One region of the Clostridium sp. TJA038 genome, then DNA from elsewhere that is predicted to be linked to it. Evidence: predicted binding sites of a transcription regulator. Region 1 holds the regulator's gene; each other region holds the start of a gene.

Region 1 (4,663 bases):
ATAATTGAACTGCCTTAGTTGTAACATCCATGGCTACTTCTGCAGCAAATAACTTAGCTCTTGCAGCATCTACTGAATAAGGTTTACCTTCTTCTTTTAAACAAGCTGCCTTATATACTAAAAATCTTGCAGCTTCTATTTTAGTATCCATTTCTGCTACCATCCATTGAAGTCCTTGGAATGCTGATAATGATCTACCAAATTGTTTTCTTTCTTTCATGTATGCAACTGCTTCTTCTAAAGCACCTTCTGCTATACCTAAGGCTTGAGCAGCAATACCTATTCTACCACCATCTAAAGTCTTCATAGCTATTCCAAATCCCTTTCCTTCTCTTCCAACTAAGTTTTCCTTTGGAACTACACAGTTTTCCATAATTAACTCAGTTGTTGATGAAGCTCTTATACCCATTTTTTCTTCTAATTTACCAATTGAAAAGCCTGGAAAATTCTTTTCAACTATAAATGCAGAAATACCTCTTGTTCCTTGACTTTTATCTGTCATGGCAAAGATTATAAAAGTATCTGCAACTCCTCCATTAGTTATAAAAATCTTACTTCCATTTAAAATATAGTTATCGCCATCTAATGTAGCAGTAGTTTGTTGACCAGCTGCATCAGTTCCTGCTCCTGGCTCAGTTAATCCAAAAGCTCCTAACTTTTCCCCTTTTGCAAGTGGAATTAAATATTTTTCTTTTTGTGCTTGTGTTCCAAATTGTTCTATTAAAGAAGCACATAAAGAAGTATGGGCTGAAACTATAACCCCTGTAGTAGCACAAACCTTTGATAATTCTTCAACAGCTAAAATATAAGATAAAGTATCTCCACCTGCGCCACCAAACTCTTTACTAAAAGGTATGCCCATCATTCCTAATTTGGCCATTTTTTTAACATTTTCCATTGGAAATCTTTCTGTTACATCTATTTCAGCCGCTATAGGTTTAACTTCATTTTGAGCAAATTCTTTAACCATTTGCTTAACTAATTCTTGTTCTCTTGTTAATTGAAAGTTCATTTTAATTACCCTCCTTAAATCCATACAACCATTTTAAAAATTATTTATTTTTAAAAGTTTTTTCTCTTCTCTCTAAAAAAGCACTCATTCCTTCTTTTTGGTCTTCTGTAGAGAAACATTTTCCGAAATCTCCAGCTTCTATAGCTACAGCTGAATCTATATCAACTTGAATACCTCTATTAATTGCATCTTTACATAACTTAACAGCTATTGGTGCATTATTAGCTATTTTTTTTGCTAAAGTCATTGCTTCCTCCATTAATTTTTCTGGTTCAACAACTTTATCTACTAACCCAATTCTTAAAGCTTCATCAGCTTTTATAATATCTCCTGTATAAATAAGTTCTTTAGCTTTGCCTTGTCCAACTATTCTTGGTAATCTTTGAGTTCCACCAAAACCTGGTGTTATACCTAAACCAACTTCTGGTTGAGCAAATTTAGCTTTTGAAGAAGCTATTCTTATATCACAAGACATAGAAATTTCACATCCACCACCTAAAGCAAAACCATTAATTGCTGCAATGACAGGCTTGTCTAAATTCTCTAATCTTCTAAATACCTTATTTCCTAATAATCCAAATTCTTTACCCTCTTCTTCATTTAAGTCTTTCATTTCTGCTATATCAGCACCTGCAACAAAAGCTTTATCTCCAGCGCCTGTTAAAATAACAACATACAAATCATCATCTTTTTCTATATTTTCTATAGCAGTATTTAAATCTTTTAGTGTCTCTGAGTTTAGTGCATTTAATGCTTTAGGTCTGTTAATTGTTAAAACTCCGATGTTTCCTTGCTTTTCAAAGATTACATTATTTAATTCCATTTTATTTCCTCCCTCATATACCATAGCGGATATACGGTTGTAAATGACTTTTAAAGTAATTTATAACAATATAACCATTATTATCCTAAACTTTCACATAATTAATTGTTAATTTTGTAACAAGCAAAGGCAAAAAAATAATTGAAGTAGCCTGTACTTCAATTAAATTATAAAACTTAATAGTAAATTTTTCAATATATTTTTTTGAAAATCTAATACTAATTTTCCATTTTAAACAAATTTTTATAAAATAAATCCAATTTATTTTACGTCATTATGATTTAAAAGATACACTAAAGTCATCATACTTTCGCTTAAATGTACATTCTCAACTTTTACATTTTTAGGAACATTTAAGTCTAAAGGCGCAAAGTTCCATATACCTTTTATTCCACCTTCAACTAAGTCATTACATACCTTTTGTGCATTAGTTCTAGGAACACAAATTATTCCTATTTCTATATCATTTTCTTTCACGAAATCTTTTAAATTTTCAACATCCTGTATCTCAATATCTCTTATTTTTATGCCAAACATTCTTGGATTAGCATCAAAAATACCTTTTAATTTAAAGCCTAATTTATTAAAACTATTGTAATTTGCAATAGCCTGACCTATATTTCCCGCACCGATTATAACTGTATTATAATCTCTATTAAGGCCTAAAATGTTTCCTATGTTATTATATAACTCCTTAACATTATAACCATAACCTTGTTGACCAAAATCACCAAAGCAGTTAAGGTCTTGTCTTATTTGAGAAGCTGTAAATCCTATTTTTTCACTTAATTCTTTTGAAGATATTCTATCAACATCATTTTCCATAAGCTCTTGTAAATATCTATGGTATTTAGGCAATCTTTTTACTACAGCCATAGATATGCCTTTTTTCTTTTCCATTTAAATAGCACCTCTTTCTAAAATTTTTATTTTTTTAAAAAGCAATTACTTTTTAGACTATATTCTAAAATCTAATGATAAAATTACAAAATTAACCTTATAAAATATTATCATACCCTAAAAAGTTTGTCTATATTTTAACATTCTTTTGGTTTTACTATGAAAAATATATGTATTTTTGTGTATTCTTTACAAATATTAGAAATTTTTATTTTCTTAATTAATATTATTAAAACTATGTAATCTATAACATATCTATACTTATCTAATAAATTTCTACAAAAAAAATAAGGCTTGCGTGGCTAAAACCCTACGTGCACACAAGCCTATTTAAACATTTCATAATGTTTAATATAAAAGTTTAAGGGAATTATTTACAATCTATACCCTATGCCTGAAAGTATTCTTACCATATTAAGATAGCAAAAAATTTAACCATTGTCAACAACATTAGACAAATTTCACGCTTATAAATTTTTACTCTTTAATATTCTACTTGAATTTAAAACAGCTATTAATGTTACACCTACATCTCCAAACACAGCTTCCCACATATTAGCCATTCCTAAAGCACCAAATATTAAAATTATAACCTTAATACCTAAAGCAAAAATTATATTTTGCCATACAATTGTATTTGTTCTTTTAGCTATTTTTATTGCCTTTATTATCTTACTTGGCTTATCATCCATTATAACTACATCTGCTGCTTCTATAGCTGCATCAGAACCAACACCACCCATAGCTATTCCTATATCAGCCCTAGCTAAAACAGGTGCATCATTTATTCCATCACCAACAAAGGCAATCTTTTTTCCTTTACTTTTATCTTTAAAAATATCTTCTAACTTTTCAACTTTATTTTGAGGAAGTAAACTACAATAAGCTTTATCAATTCCTAGTTCTTTAGCTACACTATCTCCAACTTTTTCATTATCTCCAGTTAACATTATAGTTTGCTTTACTCCTATTTGCTTCAATCCACTTATAGCTTCTTTAGAATCATCCTTTACTTCATCTGAAATAACTATATATCCTAACTCAGTTTTTTCATTTGCTAAGTAAACAACAGTTCCTATTTCATCTATTTTAGATATTTTTATATTAAACATATCCATTAATTTTGAATTACCAGCTAAAAAGATATCATTGTTAATTTTAACCTTTATTCCTTTACCTGAAATCTCTTCATAATCTGAAATTAAAGATTTATCAACTTTTTCTTTTAGCTCACTAACTATAGACTTAGCAATAGGATGATTTGAATAATACTCTGCATAAGCTCCTAACTTTAATAATTCTTCATCCTTTAAATTGCTTGTACTTTGTACTTTATGAACCTTAAAAGTACCTTTTGTTAAAGTTCCTGTCTTATCAAAAACTATACTCTCTACATTATTTAAAGCTTCTAAGTAATTACTACCCTTTATTAATATACCATTTTTAGATGCTAAACCTATTCCAGCAAAATAACCAAGTGGTATAGATACAACCAATGCACAAGGGCAAGAAACAACTAAAAATATTAAAGCTCTTGAAATCCAAGGAGAAAAACTTTCTCCCATAACTAAAGGAGGTATTATGGCAAGAGCTAAAGCTGAAAATACTACAACTGGTGTATAATATCTTGCAAACTTCGTTATAAATTTCTCTGTTGGTGATTTTTTATTACCTGCATTTTCAACTAAATCTAATATCTTAGAAACTGTAGATTCACCAAAACTTTTTGTTACTTTTATTTTTAATAATCCACTTTTATTTATAGAACCTGCTAAAACTTCATCTTTTTTATCAACTTCCTTTGGAAGTGATTCTCCTGTTAAAGCTGAAACATCAAGAGTTCCTTCTCCTTCTAACACAATACCATCTAGAGGAATTTTTTCACCTGCTCTTACAATTATTGTTGAACCAACACTTACTTTATCTGG
Region 2 (4,663 bases), on a different contig from region 1:
TTTAAGAAGTCAGTATAAACTTATTATAGCTCAAGAAAAAAGAAAATCTGTTGGAGTAAACACAAAGATAGAACAAAATTTAAATATGGTTTTTGCAGGGAATCCTGGAACAGGAAAAACTAGTATAGCTAGATTAGTAGCTGAAATGTTAAATAGTATGGGTCTTTTAAAAATTGGACAGTTAATTGAAACTGATAGGTCAAGTTTTGTCTCAGAGATTCAAGGAGAAACTTCAAAGAAAACAGAGGAAAAATTTAAAGAAGCTATAGGTGGTGTTTTATTTATAGATGAAGCTTATACTTTAGCTAATGATTCTATAGGAAGGGAAGCTATAGAAACACTTTTAAAATTAATAGAGGATTATGCAGGAGAGGTAATAGTTATCTTAGCAGGATATGAGGAGGAAATGGAAAACTTTTTTGATGTTAATATAGGTTTAAGGTCAAGATTTCCTCTTTGGACTAAATTTGAAGACTATAATCCTAATGAACTTTTAGAGATGGCAATAAAATTAATAGAATCTAAAGGTTTTAAGCTTTCTAAAAATGCCTATTCAGAGCTTAAGAAAAATTTTGTTGATATATATGAAAATTCAGATGCTCAATCTGGAAATGGAAGAATGGTAAGAAATTATGTAGAACAACTTATAAGAAATCAAAGTATTAGAATTGCAGAAAGTGATATAAGTGTTTATGAAATGAATCTTATAAATACAAAAGATATAAAAGCTATGAATGCAATAAAATATGATAATCACTTTGACTTAGAAAAGAGATTAAATGATTTAATAGGTAATGAGGAACTTAAGGATTTTCTAAGAGGACAATATAAACTAATGAAAATAAGAGAAAAAAGAAAGAAGCTTGGTTTTAAAGTTGATTTAAATAAGTATATGAATATGGTATTTACAGGTGAGAGTGGAACAGGGAAAAAGACTGTTTTAAATATATATTCAGAAATGTTATATAGCATGGGAATAATTAAGGCTAAAAATATAGTTCAAATAGATAAGTATGAATTTATGGCTATGATTAACTCAGGTATGAAAGTAGAAGATATATTAAATAGGCATACTGGGAAAGTGCTTTATATAGATAAGTGGAATACTTTCTATGGAGAAGAAAGATATAATGAGATTGTATCAGACCTTATAAAATTTATAGATAGCAATAGTAATAGAATAATAATTGTCTTAGGTGGAATAAGAGGAAAAATGAAGGAGCTTATTTTAAGTAATGAGGGGTTAAATTATAGATTTCCTCTTTGGATTGACTTTGGCAATTATAATGAAAAAGAATTATATGATATTGCTTTAAGTACTTTAGTTAAAAAGGGCTTTACTTTAGAAGAGGAAGTTAAAAAAACTTTAGAAAACTCTATTGGGGATATGCAAAAGAAATTTGGAGAATTAGCTCTTAAAAATGGACTTATGATAAAGCAGTTTTTAGATAATTTAATAAGGGGGCAAAGTGTTAGACTTTGTGATGAAGGTTTTGATTCAAGTACAATAAATAAAATTACAGTAGAGGATATACAAAAAGGGGTAGAGTTGTTTTTAAAGAAGAACATAACACAGAATTAGGACTATTTTAAGTATAAAAGATAAATATAAAGTAATATAGATAAATAAAACCTAGTATAATATAAAGTTATACTAGGTTTTGTTTATTAGAGTTTTTATGAAATATTAAAGTAATTAAATTTTAATTTTTAATATTTTATAAAGTGATATAATTTTAAAACATAGAGTTAAATTTAATAAAATTTAATTTAAAAAATTAAAATAAAATTAAAAATAGGGAGGAGTTTGAAAAGAGATTTTAATCTATTTTCAATAAATTTATATGGCTAAAAGAAAAAGATTTATAAAATTTATATGCGGTGCTTTGATTAGTACATTAACTATTGGCTTTAGCACTGAAATTTTTGCAAAGGAGCAAAAAAGCGAAGCAGTAGTTACTTTAGGAGCTAATTTAACAGAGGCAGAAAGAGCAGAGATGTTAAAAGCTTTTGGAGTAAAAGAAAATGAAGTTAAAATAATAAATGTAACAAATCAAGATATAAGAGAACAGTTAGGTTTAGATACTAGCAAACCAATACCTAAAAGTAGTCAATCAATCTCTAGTTCTTATGTAGTTGTTAAGGATAAAGGTGGAATAAATGTAATTACAAATAACTTAACAGAAGTAACAGGGAGTATGCTTGCAAATGCACTTCTTACTTCAGGCGTAAATAATGCTGATGTAAAGGCTGATGCACCTTTTAAAGTTACAGGAACAGCAGCTTTAGCAGGAATCTTAAAGGGTTTTGAAGATGCCTCTGGAGAGGAATTAGCTTTGCCAAAAAAGGAAGCTGCAAGAGAAGAAATATCATTAACTAACAATTTAAGTGATGCTAAAACTAAAGATGGAGAAACCTTAGGAAAAGATGAGGCCGCTGTAGTTGTAAATGATATTAAGACAGATGTAATAAAAGATAAACCTAAAAACGATGAGGAAATAGGGAAAATAGTAAATAATGTTACTAATAATTACAATATAATATTAACTCAAGGACAACAGGAGCAGACAATAAAATTTATGTCAAAAATAAATGATTTAGATTATAATTACGCTTCTATGAAAGAGTCTTTAAAGGACATGAATGAAAAGTTAAATAAGGTTTTAGAAGAAACAGGTAGACATTTAGAAGAAAGTGGTCTTATAGAAAAGGCTTTAAATGGTATAAAAAATATTTTAGGAGATATAAAAGACTTTATAGTAAATATGTTTAGTTCAGCTAGTGAGAAGGTTAAAGATGGAATAACTTATGATGAAAATGGAAATATAATTATAAAGACTGGTAAAAATCAAGATGATTTAGAAAATCAAGAAAATATACAAGATAAACCTGAGGATAACTCTGAAAATACTACTAATACTAACAATAATAACAATAATAATAACAATAATAATAACAATTAAAGAATTATCTTAAGAGCCTATGTGATTAAAAATTTTCATATAGGTTCTTTTAATATCCTTATTGTAAACCTTAAATAATTAATTGGTTGACAATAAAGGTTTCATACTATATTATAATATTTGTAAATTTAAAAAATATTTACTTAATATTTATAAAAGGAGAAGAACTAATTTATGCGTATTAAAACAAGAGATTTAACTCTTATACCTATTTTTGCAGCACTTACAGCTATAGGAGCTTTTATAAAAATACCAATTCCTATAGTACCATTTACTTTGCAATATTTTTTCTGTGCCTTAGGTGCAATATTACTTGGAGCTAAAAGAGGAGCACTAGCACAAATAGTATATGTTTTAGTTGGGCTTTTAGGAATCCCTATTTTTACGCAGGGAGGTGGACCTTCTTATATACTTAAACCTACCTTTGGATATTTAATTGGTTTCATATTTGCAGCTTATGTTATAGGAAGGATAAGAGAAAAATTAAAGGTTGTAAATACTAAGAATCTATTTTTTGCAGGAGTTTTAGGGCTTTTAGTAGTTTATTTATTTGGAGTATCTTATATGTATTTAATATATAATTTTTATTTAGGAAGTACTATGAGTGTTATGTCAGCTATAAGCATTGGTGCAATTTCATTTTTACCTAGCGATTTGTTATTAACATTTATAGTTGCTTTAGTTGGCTCTAATTTATATGTAAGACTTAAGGCTTTAGGATATATTTAAAGATTGGGAGAGGATTTTATGAGTTTTATTTTAAAAATGAAGAATAAAGCTATAAATAATATAAAATTAACTAAGGAGGAGGCAATAAAACTTTTTTATAGTGATTTAGATTTACTGCTTAAAGAGGCTAATAATATTAGAAAAGAATTATGTGGAGATACTGTTGAGTTGTGTTCTATAATAAATGGTAAAAGTGGAAGTTGTAATGAAGATTGTGCTTTTTGTGCTCAATCTAATAATAACAATAGCAAAATAGAAGTTTATCCTCTTTTATCCTATGAAAAAATAAAAAGTATAGCTAAGGAAAACTGTAATGAAGGAGTTTATAGATTTTCTATAGTTACTTCTGGAAGAGGGCTTTATGGAAAAGATTTTGAAAAAGTTTTAGATTATTATTTAAGGTTAAATAATGATGTTAATATAAAGCTTTGTGCATCTCATGGAATAATAAATAGAGGAGCCTTAAAAAGATTAAAGGAAGCTAAAGTTAAAAGATATCATCATAATTTAGAGACTTCTAAAGAGTATTTTGAGAATATATGTAAAAGTCATACATATGAAGAAAGAATAAAGACTATAAAAAATGCTAAAGAAGTTGGCTTAGAGGTTTGTTCTGGTGGAATAATAGGTCTTGGTGAAAGTATAGAAGATAGAATTAATTTAGCCCTTACTCTTCGCGAACTTGAAATAAAATCAATTCCAATAAATATTTTAAATCCTATTAAGGGAACAAAGCTTCAGTATGTAGAACCCTTAAGAGAAGAAGAAATTTTAAGAACTATTGCTATTTTTAGATTTATAAATCCTAAAGCTAGAATAAGATTAGCAGGAGGAAGGAATTTTCTTGAAAATTTTGGAGAAAATGCTTTTAAAGCAGGAGCTAATGCTACTATAACAGGAAATTTATTAACTACCTGTGGAAATAAAATAAAAGATGATAAAAAATTAATAGAAGATTCTAATATGAGGGT
Region 3 (4,663 bases), on a different contig from region 1:
TCTTGTTGAGCTAACTTTAAATTATTTTCGTTCATATAAAAATTCTCCTTTGAAGTAAATTCGTTCTTTGTAGTTTTATGGTAACACTACTATTCTAACTATGCAAGGCATATATTATACAGAAATTACTTGTGATTTAGGAGGAGAGATGATTAATTATATATGGTTTGCAATTATAGCCTTAGGATTGATTTTTAGCATAATGACAGGCCAGGGAGAGTTGATTACAAAGGGGCTTACAGAATCTTCAGAAGGTGCAGTAAAGTTTATAATTTCACTAGTTGGAATTATGTGTTTTTGGTGTGGAGTAATGAAAATTGCAGAAAAAAGTGGACTAACTTCTAAGGTTGCAAAGTTATTAAATCCTATATTAAAAAGAATATTTAAGGAAAGTGCAGATAATGAAGAAGCAATGGGAGCTATTGTTATGAATTTAACGGCTAACATGTTTGGACTATCTAATGCAGCTACTCCTCTTGGGATTAAAGCTATGAGTGAATTAAATAAGATAAATAAAGAGAAAAAAGGAAGGGCTTCAAATGATATGGCCTTATTTTTAGTTATAAATGCTTCTTGTATTCAGTTAATTCCTTCAACAGTTATATCAATTAGAGCAGCAGCAGGTTCTAGTAATCCTGCTAGTATAATAGTTCCTGCTATTATATGTACCTTTATTGCTTGTTGTGTAGGAATTATGTGTTCAAAGATTTTACAAAGGTATTTTTAGGAGGAGAGAATTTTGTTTGCGAATAATATAGTTCCAATAATATTTCTTTTAATAATAGTTTATGGAATGTTTAAAGGGAGAAAGGTTTATGAATGGTTTATAGAAGGAGCAAAGGAAGGACTTATGGTATGCTTTAAAATCTTTCCAGCTTTATTAGCTATGATGATTGCTATAAGAATATTTAAGGATGCTAATTTACTTAATTATTTAAACAATCTTTTAGAACCTGTTGTATCTTTAATAGGTTTACCTAAGGATGTTGTTCCTTTAGTATTAATTAAACCTCTATCTGGAAGTGGAGCTTTAGGAGTTTATACAGAAATAATAAATACCTTTGGTCCAGATACTAGAGAGGGTTTAATTTCCTCTGTAATAATGGGTGGAACAGAAACAATATTTTATACAATAACAGTTTATTTTGGAGCTGTTGGAATAAAAAAAATAAGACACACTTTTTGGGCGGCTTTTATGGCAGATATAACAGCTATTATAATGGCAGTAATAATAGTAGGAATTTTCTTTGCTTTGTAATTTTTGAAAGTTAATTTTTTTTGAAAAGAGTTAACGAATAGTTTTTAATTTAAATATGAAAAGGCTATGTAAAGGATACAAAATATTACAGAAATCGTTTAACTAAAAAATAAAACTTTAAGGTTGATAAAAAAATCACAAAATAGTTAAAAAAATAACGAATTTTTGTCGAGAAAATGTAAAAAATGTTAAAAAAAGTCTAGATTTTTTTTGTTTATCATGATATTATAATCTCGTAAGGTTGGTAAAGAACTTGGAAAAGTAATTTATTACCTTTAAAAGCCAAAATACATGAAAAAAAATTCTTAAATGGAATTTTATTAAAGTTAAAAACTTAACTAGTGCTTTTAATTAATTTTATATATTATGAAAATAAGACTAATCTATAAATGAGGTGGGTATCAATGAAAGTAACAAATGTAGATGAATTAATGCTTAGGTTAGAGAAAGTTAGAGCAGCTCAAAAAGAGTTTTCAAACTACTCTCAAGAGCAAGTGGATGAGATATTTAGACAAGCAGCTGTAGCGGCTAACAATGAAAGAATAAGATTAGCAAAAATGGCTGTTGAAGAATCAGGAATGGGAATAGTTGAAGATAAGGTTATAAAAAACCATTTTGCAGCTGAATATATATACAATAAATATAAAGATGAAAAAACTTGTGGAGTTATAGAAAAAGATGAGTCTTTTGGTATAACTAAAATAGCTGAGCCAATAGGTGTTGTAGCAGCAATAGTTCCTACTACAAACCCAACATCAACAGCTATATTTAAAGCTTTAATATCATTAAAGACTAGAAATGCTGTATTCTTTTCACCACATCCAAGAGCTAAAAATTCAACAATAGAAGCAGCTAGAGTTGTTTTAGAAGCAGCAGTTAAAGCTGGAGCTCCAAAGGATATAATAGGATGGATAGATGAGCCATCAGTTGAAATGTCACAAGTATTAATGTCAGAAGCTGATATTATATTAGCTACTGGTGGACCAGGAATGGTTAAAGCTGCTTATTCATCAGGAAAACCAGCAATCGGAGTTGGAGCAGGTAATACACCAGCTATAATAGATGAAACAGCACACATTAAAATGGCAGTAAACTCAATATTATTATCAAAAACTTTTGATAATGGAGTTATCTGTGCATCTGAGCAAACAGTATTAGTTGTTGATAAAGTTTATGATGAAGTAAGAAAAGAATTTGCTGATAGAGGAGCTTACTTCTTAAAAGATAAAGAGATAGATAAAGTAAGAAAAACAATTTTAATAAACGGTAATTTAAATGCTAACATAGTTGGTCAATCAGCATGGAAAATAGCTGATATGGCAGGTGTTAAGGTTCCAAAGGATACAAAAGTTTTAATTGGTGAAGTTGAATCAGTTGAATTAGAAGAACCATTCTCACATGAAAAATTATCACCAGTATTAGGAATGTATAGAGTTGCTAACTTTGATGAAGCTTTAGTTAAAGCTGAAAGATTAGTTGAACTTGGAGGATTTGGACATACTTCAGTTTTATATACTGACATAATGAAATCACAAGACAGAATTAAAAAATTCGGTGCAACTATGAAAACAGGTAGAACAATAATAAATATGCCATCAACTCAAGGAGCTATTGGAGATATCTACAACTTCAAGCTAGCACCATCATTAACATTAGGTTGTGGATCATGGGGTGGAAACTCAGTTTCAGAAAACGTTGGTCCTAAACATTTAATAAATGTTAAGAGTGTAGCTGAGAGGAGAGAAAATATGCTTTGGTTCAGAGTTCCAGAAAAAGTTTATTTCAAATATGGTGCTTTAGGAGTTGCTCTTAGAGAATTAAAAGATTTAAATAAGAAAAAAGTATTTATAGTAACAGACAACGTATTAGCAAGTTTAGGATATGTTGATAAAATAACAAGTGTTTTAGAAGAAATAGGTATAGATTTTAGAGTATTCTCAGAAGTTACTCCAGACCCAACTTTAGCTTGTGCTAAAAAAGGTGCTGAAGCAATGAGAAGTTACCAACCAGATGCAATCATAGCTCTTGGTGGAGGTTCACCAATGGATGCTGCTAAAATTATGTGGGTAATGTATGAACATCCAGAAGTTGCTTTTGAAGATTTAGCAATGAGATTTATGGATATAAGAAAGAGAGTTTACCCATTCCCAACTATGGGTCAAAAAGCTATGATGATTTCAGTTCCAACATCAGCTGGTACTGGTTCAGAAGTAACACCATTTGCTGTTATAACTGATGAACAATCAGGAGTAAAATATCCATTAGCAGATTATGAGTTAACTCCAGATATGGCTATTATAGATGCAGAACTTATGATGAATATGCCAAAAGGATTAACTGCTGCATCAGGTATAGATGCTTTAACTCATGCTTTAGAAGCTTACGTTTCAGTTTTAGCATCAGAATTTACAAATGGATTAGCTTTAGAAGCTATAAGATTAATATTTAAATATTTACCACAAGCTTATGCTGAAGGTACTACAAATATAAAAGCAAGAGAAAAAATGGCTCATGCTTCAACAATGGCTGGTATGGCATTCGCTAATGCATTCTTAGGAGTATGTCACTCAATGGCACACAAATTAGGATCAGAACACCATATAGCACATGGAGTTGCTAACGGAATCTTAATAGACCATGTAATAAGATTCAATGCTGTTGACAATCCAAGAAAACAAGCTGCATTCCCACAATACAAATATCCAAATGCTAAATGGAGATATGCAGTAATTGCTGACTACTTAGGATTAGGTGGAAAGAACGAAGAAGAAAAAGTTAATAACTTAATCAAAGCTATAGATAACCTTAAGAAAACAGTTGGAATCCCTGCAACAATAGCTGATTGTGGAGTTTCAAAAGAATCATTCTACGCTACATTAGAAAAAATGAGCGAAGATGCATTTGATGACCAATGTACAGGTGCAAACCCAAGATACCCATTAATAAGCGAAATTAAGCAAATGTACATCAATGCATTTGAAGGAAAAAAAGATAGAGTTTAATATATAGCTTTGAAATTAAGATAATAAAAAAATACCCTTTAGAATTTTTCTAAAGGGTATTTTTTTATTAAAATATAAATATGTATTATATGTTAAGATTTTCTATTCTAAATATGGTAAAATTTAATAAATAGGAATTGGAGGTATTAAAATGGATAAGAAAGTTTTTATTAAAAACAGAGAAAATTTATTAAAAAAATTAGATGATAATTCCTTAGTGGTTTTATTTGCTGGTAATGCAGTAAGAAAGACTGCTGATGAATATTTTCAATTTACTCCTAACAGAAATTTTTATTATTTAACAGGAATAGATGAGGAAAATCATATATTGATGATTAAAAAAATTAATGGGGTTACTGAAGAAGTATTATATATTTTAAGACCTAATTTAGAGCAAGAAAGA
Region 4 (4,663 bases), on a different contig from region 1:
AAAGGGCTAGTTTTTCTAATTTTTTAGCATCAAAAAATAATAATAGAAAAGTAGATAGAATTTTTATTCCAGGTTGTAGCTTAAGTGGATATGATAATAATATTATTTTAAAAATAAGAGATTATTTAGTTGATAATTTAAAGGAGGTTGAAGTAATTTTAAAGTGTTGTGGAAAACCTTCAAAGGATATTGGAAATTTAGATGGATTTAAAAGTAATATGAATAAAATAAAACAATTTTTACATGAAAAAGAAGTTAAGGAAGTAATAGTAGCTTGTGAAAATTGTTATAAAACCTTTAAAGAAGAATTAAAAGAAATTAAAGTTATAACTCTTTGGGAAACTATAGATAATTTTAAAATTCCAAAGGAATTAAAGAGTAAATATTTAAATTTACAAGATGAGTTTGCTTTGCATGACCCTTGTCCAATAAAAGATGAGGAAAAGATTCATGATTCTGTCAGAAATATACTTAAAGACTTAGGAATTAAAACATTAGAATTTGAGAAGAATAGAAATGAAACTGAGTGTTGTGGTTGTGGCGGAATGGTAGGAGTGACAAATAAAAAATTATTTAAAAAGCAAAGGGATAAAAGAGCTAATTCTACAAATTGTAAGAATATAATTTCTTATTGTGAATCTTGTGTTAGTGCTTTTAAATATTCAAATAAAAATTCCCTACATCTATTAGACTTTATATTTAATGACGAGGTAATTAGTGGAGAAATTAAAAGTCAAAAATCTATAAATAGTCTTAATCAATGGATAAATAGAATAAAGTTAGTTAAAAAATTAGAAAAATAAAATTAGATTTTATATTAAAAATATAAAATTTATTATTTTTAATATACTAAAGAATTAATATAAGATAGGAGAAAGTTAATTAATGTTAGATACTTATGGAAGGAAGTACGTAAATCCACTAATAGATTTTGGAGCAAAACTTTTATTAAAGTTAAGATTAACTCCAAATAAAGTTAGTATATTAGCTTTATTTATAGGAATTTTAAGTTCAATAGCTCTTTACTTTGATAAATTATTTTTTTCTATAATTTTGCTATGGATATCTGGATATTTAGATTCTGTTGATGGGGCTATGGCTAGGAAAAATAATATAAGTAGTTCTTTTGGAACTTTATTAGATATAACTTTTGATAGGATTGTTGAAGTTAGTATAATATTCATATTAGCTTTAAAGTTTGAAAATAGTAGGTTACAGCTTTTAGTACTTATGATTATGATTTTAATATCTATGACAATATTTTTAACTGTAGGAGCTCTTGCAAAAAATGAAGGGTTTAAGTCTTTTAAATATCAAGCAGGGCTAGCTGAGAGGTCTGAAGGCTTTATTTTCTTTACCTTTATGATTTTATTATCATCAATTAATTTAAATTTATTAACTAATATATTTTCTATAATAATATTTATAACAATAATTCAAAGAGCATTAGAGGCAAAGAAAATATTAAATAAATAGATTAATTAAATGTTAATAATAGAAATGGGGATTAAAAATTAAAGTAATAAATTATGTATTTAAAGTAAATAAATAGATTAATTAAATTATTTTATTTAATTAAATTTAAAAAAAGTTTTTTAAAAAATAAACAAATGGATAAAAATATATTCTGTGTTAACTATAAGTTAATTAATTAACTGAAAGTTAAAAATGAAAAAATATTATGATATACTATATTTGTTCAATAAAAATTCATAATAAGAACCAGGAGATGAAATGCGAATGTTTAATTTAAATCCTAAAGATGATAAATTTTATGATATGTTTATCGATGAAGCAAAAAACGTAGAAAGGGCAGCAGAAATATTGTGCGAAGCCTTAGGGGATCTTGAAAATAAAACAAGCCATGTAGCTAGGGTAGAAGAATTAGAACATAAGGGAGATGAAATAGTTCATAAGCTTATAGAAGAATTAAATAACTCTTTTATAACTCCTATTGATAGAGAAGATATATTTTCTATAACAAAAAGAATGGATGATATTTTAGATTCTATAGAAAGTACTATGCATAGATTTACAATGTTTAATATAAATGAATCTAGAGAAGGCGCTAAGGTTTTAGGAAATTTAATTGTTGATGCTTCAAGAGAACTTGTAGCTTTAATGGAAGAATTTAAACATATGAAAAAGAAGAATAAAGAAATTACAGATAGAGTAATATCAATAAATAAAATAGAAAATAAAGGAGATATTTTCTATAGACAGATGATATCAGAATTATTTGCTGAAGATGGTAAAATTCCAGTTTTAGATATAATAAAATGGAGAGAGATATATAAGTTTTTAGAGGCAACTTTAGATAGCTGTGAAGCAGTTGCTAATATAGTTGAGGGAGTAGTGATGAAGTATGTCTAGTACTTTAGCTGTAACAGTAGTTATAATTCTCTTAACTTTAGCTTTTGACTTTATAAATGGATTTCATGATACTGCAACAGCTGTTGCAACTTCAATTTCTACTAGAGCACTTTCACCTAAGTCAGCTATAGCTTTATGTGCTATATTTAACTTTGTTGGAGCATTTTTAGGAACTGAAGTTGCTAAAACTGTAGGTGATGGTATAGTAGACCAAAGTAAAATGCCTTTATGGGTAATTGCAGCAGTTATATTAGGTGCTATAATATGGAATCTTATTACTTGGTATTTTGGTATTCCAAGTAGTTCTTCACATGCTTTAATAGGCTCTTTAATTGGAGGAGGAATAGCGTATTCTCATTCTATAAACATAGTAAGTTGGGGAACTCTTTTTGATGAGGTAATACTTTGGCTTATTTTATCACCTATTATAGGATTAATAGTAGGGTACATATTTATGGTTTTATTAAATTGGGCACTTAGAAAATGTAAACCAGGACCAATAAATAGAATATTTTCTAAATTACAAGTTGTTTCAGGTGCATTAATGGCTTTAAACCATGGTGGTAATGATGCGCAAAAATCAATGGGTATAATCACAATGGCACTTTTAAGTGGAGGATTTTTATCAGCTTTTGAAGTACCAATATGGGTTATAGGATTATGTGCAATTGCAATGGCAACAGGAACTTCAATTGGAGGACAAAAAATAATAAAAACTATGGGAAGTGGAGTTGCTAAATTAAATGCAGTAAATGGATTTGCCGCTCAAACTGGAGCAGCAGGAGTTATTGGAATAGCTACAATGTTTCATGCGCCAGTAAGTACAACTCACATAATAACAACAACTATTATGGGAGTTGGAGCATCTAAAAATCCTAAAGCAGTTAAATGGGGAGTTGCTAAAAATATAGTTTGGGCTTGGATTTTAACAATTCCTATAAGTGCAGTAATATCAGCTATAGTGGTTGAGATACTTAAATTTATATTATAAAAAAGGATAAAATTAAGGATTATATGAAATTATTAATTTCATATAATCCTTTTAATTTTATAAATTTATTTACTATTATTGTTTACAGGTTTCTTTAAGAATCCTATTATTAGAGCAGCTACAACAGAGCCGATTAAAATTGATAAAACATATAAAAGAGGATTTCCTTCAACAACAGGAACTACAAATATTCCACCATGAGGAGCTGGTAATCCTATTTTGAAAATCATAGATAATCCACCTGCTAAAGCTGAGCCTATAACACAAGCTGGAATAACTCTAAAGGGGTCAGCAGCAGCAAAAGGAATAGCACCTTCAGTTATAAAGGTTAATCCCATTATGTAGTTAGTTGCACCAGCATCTCTTTCATCTTTAGTAAATTTATTTTTAAAGAAAGTAGTTGCTAGAGCTGTAGCTAAAGGAGGAACCATACCACCAGCCATTATAGCTGCATGAGGATAATAGTTTCCAGAAGCTATCATAGCTATTCCAAAAGTGAATGCAGCTTTATTTATAGGACCACCCATATCTATAGCCATCATTCCACCTAAAACAATTCCTAAAATAACTAAGTTTCCAGTTCCCATATTTTGTAGCCATATTGATATAGTATTATTTAAAGCAGTTACAGGACCAACTATAACTAAATACATTAAAGCTCCTGTTATTAAAATTCCGAATAGCGGATATAATAATACAGGCTTAATACCTTCTAAAGATTGTGGTAATTTACTAAATATTTTCTTTAAGAATACAACTACATATCCACCAAGGAAACCAGCAATTAATCCACCTAAAAATCCAGAGCCACTATTTGCAGCGATTAATCCACCTACCATAGCTGGTGCAAAACCAGGTCTATCAGCTATACTAGAACCAATAAATCCAGCAAGTACAGGAATCATAAGGAAGAATGCGTTTCCTCCACCAATATCTTTTAGTAATTTAGCTATTGGGCTAAAAGATGGGTCATTTATATCTGCTGAATTTATACCAAACATAAAGGATATAGCGATTAAGATACCACCACCAACAACGAAAGGTAACATATTTGAAACACCATTCATTAAGTGTTTATAAAATCCTCTTCTTTCAGTTTTTGAAGAGGAACTTTCAGAAACAGAACTACTAGAATTTGAATAAATAGGAGCAGAGCCACTTAAAGCTTCATTTATTAATTCTTCAGGTCTTTTCATAGCTTGTACAACAGGAACTATTACAACCCTTTTACCATTAAATCTAGCCATTTCTACTTGTTTATCAGCAGCAACTATTATTCCATCAGCTTTTTCTATATCC

The links. The regulator Rex, encoded in region 1, represses fermentation and respiration genes when NADH is low (regulators of the CRP and FNR family bind a similar motif). The targets are predictions, from matches to a motif close to ATTGTTAANNNNTTAACAAT.
Region 2: the regulator Rex is predicted to act here: its motif matches at 1,707-1,726, upstream of AC4FQV_RS03260 (DUF1002 domain-containing protein).
Region 3: the regulator Rex is predicted to act here: its motif matches at 1,381-1,400, upstream of adhE (bifunctional acetaldehyde-CoA/alcohol dehydrogenase).
Region 4: the regulator Rex is predicted to act here: its motif matches at 1,592-1,611, upstream of AC4FQV_RS05990 (DUF47 domain-containing protein).

Annotation. Positions count from the first base shown of each region.
Region 1 is NZ_JBZEFA010000004.1:37,959-42,621, forward strand. It holds gene AC4FQV_RS08375 (acyl-CoA dehydrogenase) at 1-1,012, opposite strand, end outside; gene AC4FQV_RS08380 (short-chain-enoyl-CoA hydratase) at 1,053-1,835, opposite strand; gene AC4FQV_RS08385 (redox-sensing transcriptional repressor Rex) at 2,097-2,735, opposite strand; gene AC4FQV_RS08390 (heavy metal translocating P-type ATPase) at 3,203-4,663, opposite strand, start outside.
Region 2 is NZ_JBZEFA010000001.1:681,514-686,176, forward strand. It holds gene AC4FQV_RS03255 (AAA family ATPase) at 1-1,582, shown strand, start outside; gene AC4FQV_RS03260 (DUF1002 domain-containing protein) at 1,845-2,963, shown strand; gene AC4FQV_RS03265 (biotin transporter BioY) at 3,138-3,692, shown strand; gene bioB (biotin synthase BioB) at 3,711-4,663, shown strand, end outside.
Region 3 is NZ_JBZEFA010000005.1:60,269-64,931, forward strand. It holds gene AC4FQV_RS09315 (hypothetical protein) at 1-35, opposite strand, end outside; gene AC4FQV_RS09320 (nucleoside recognition domain-containing protein) at 149-727, shown strand; gene AC4FQV_RS09325 (spore maturation protein) at 740-1,258, shown strand; gene adhE (bifunctional acetaldehyde-CoA/alcohol dehydrogenase) at 1,663-4,260, shown strand; gene AC4FQV_RS09335 (aminopeptidase P family protein) at 4,412-4,663, shown strand, end outside.
Region 4 is NZ_JBZEFA010000002.1:6,840-11,502, reverse strand. It holds gene AC4FQV_RS06000 ((Fe-S)-binding protein) at 1-803, shown strand, start outside; gene AC4FQV_RS05995 (CDP-alcohol phosphatidyltransferase family protein) at 886-1,476, shown strand; gene AC4FQV_RS05990 (DUF47 domain-containing protein) at 1,741-2,373, shown strand; gene AC4FQV_RS05985 (inorganic phosphate transporter) at 2,366-3,364, shown strand; gene AC4FQV_RS05980 (PTS fructose transporter subunit IIABC) at 3,430-4,663, opposite strand, start outside.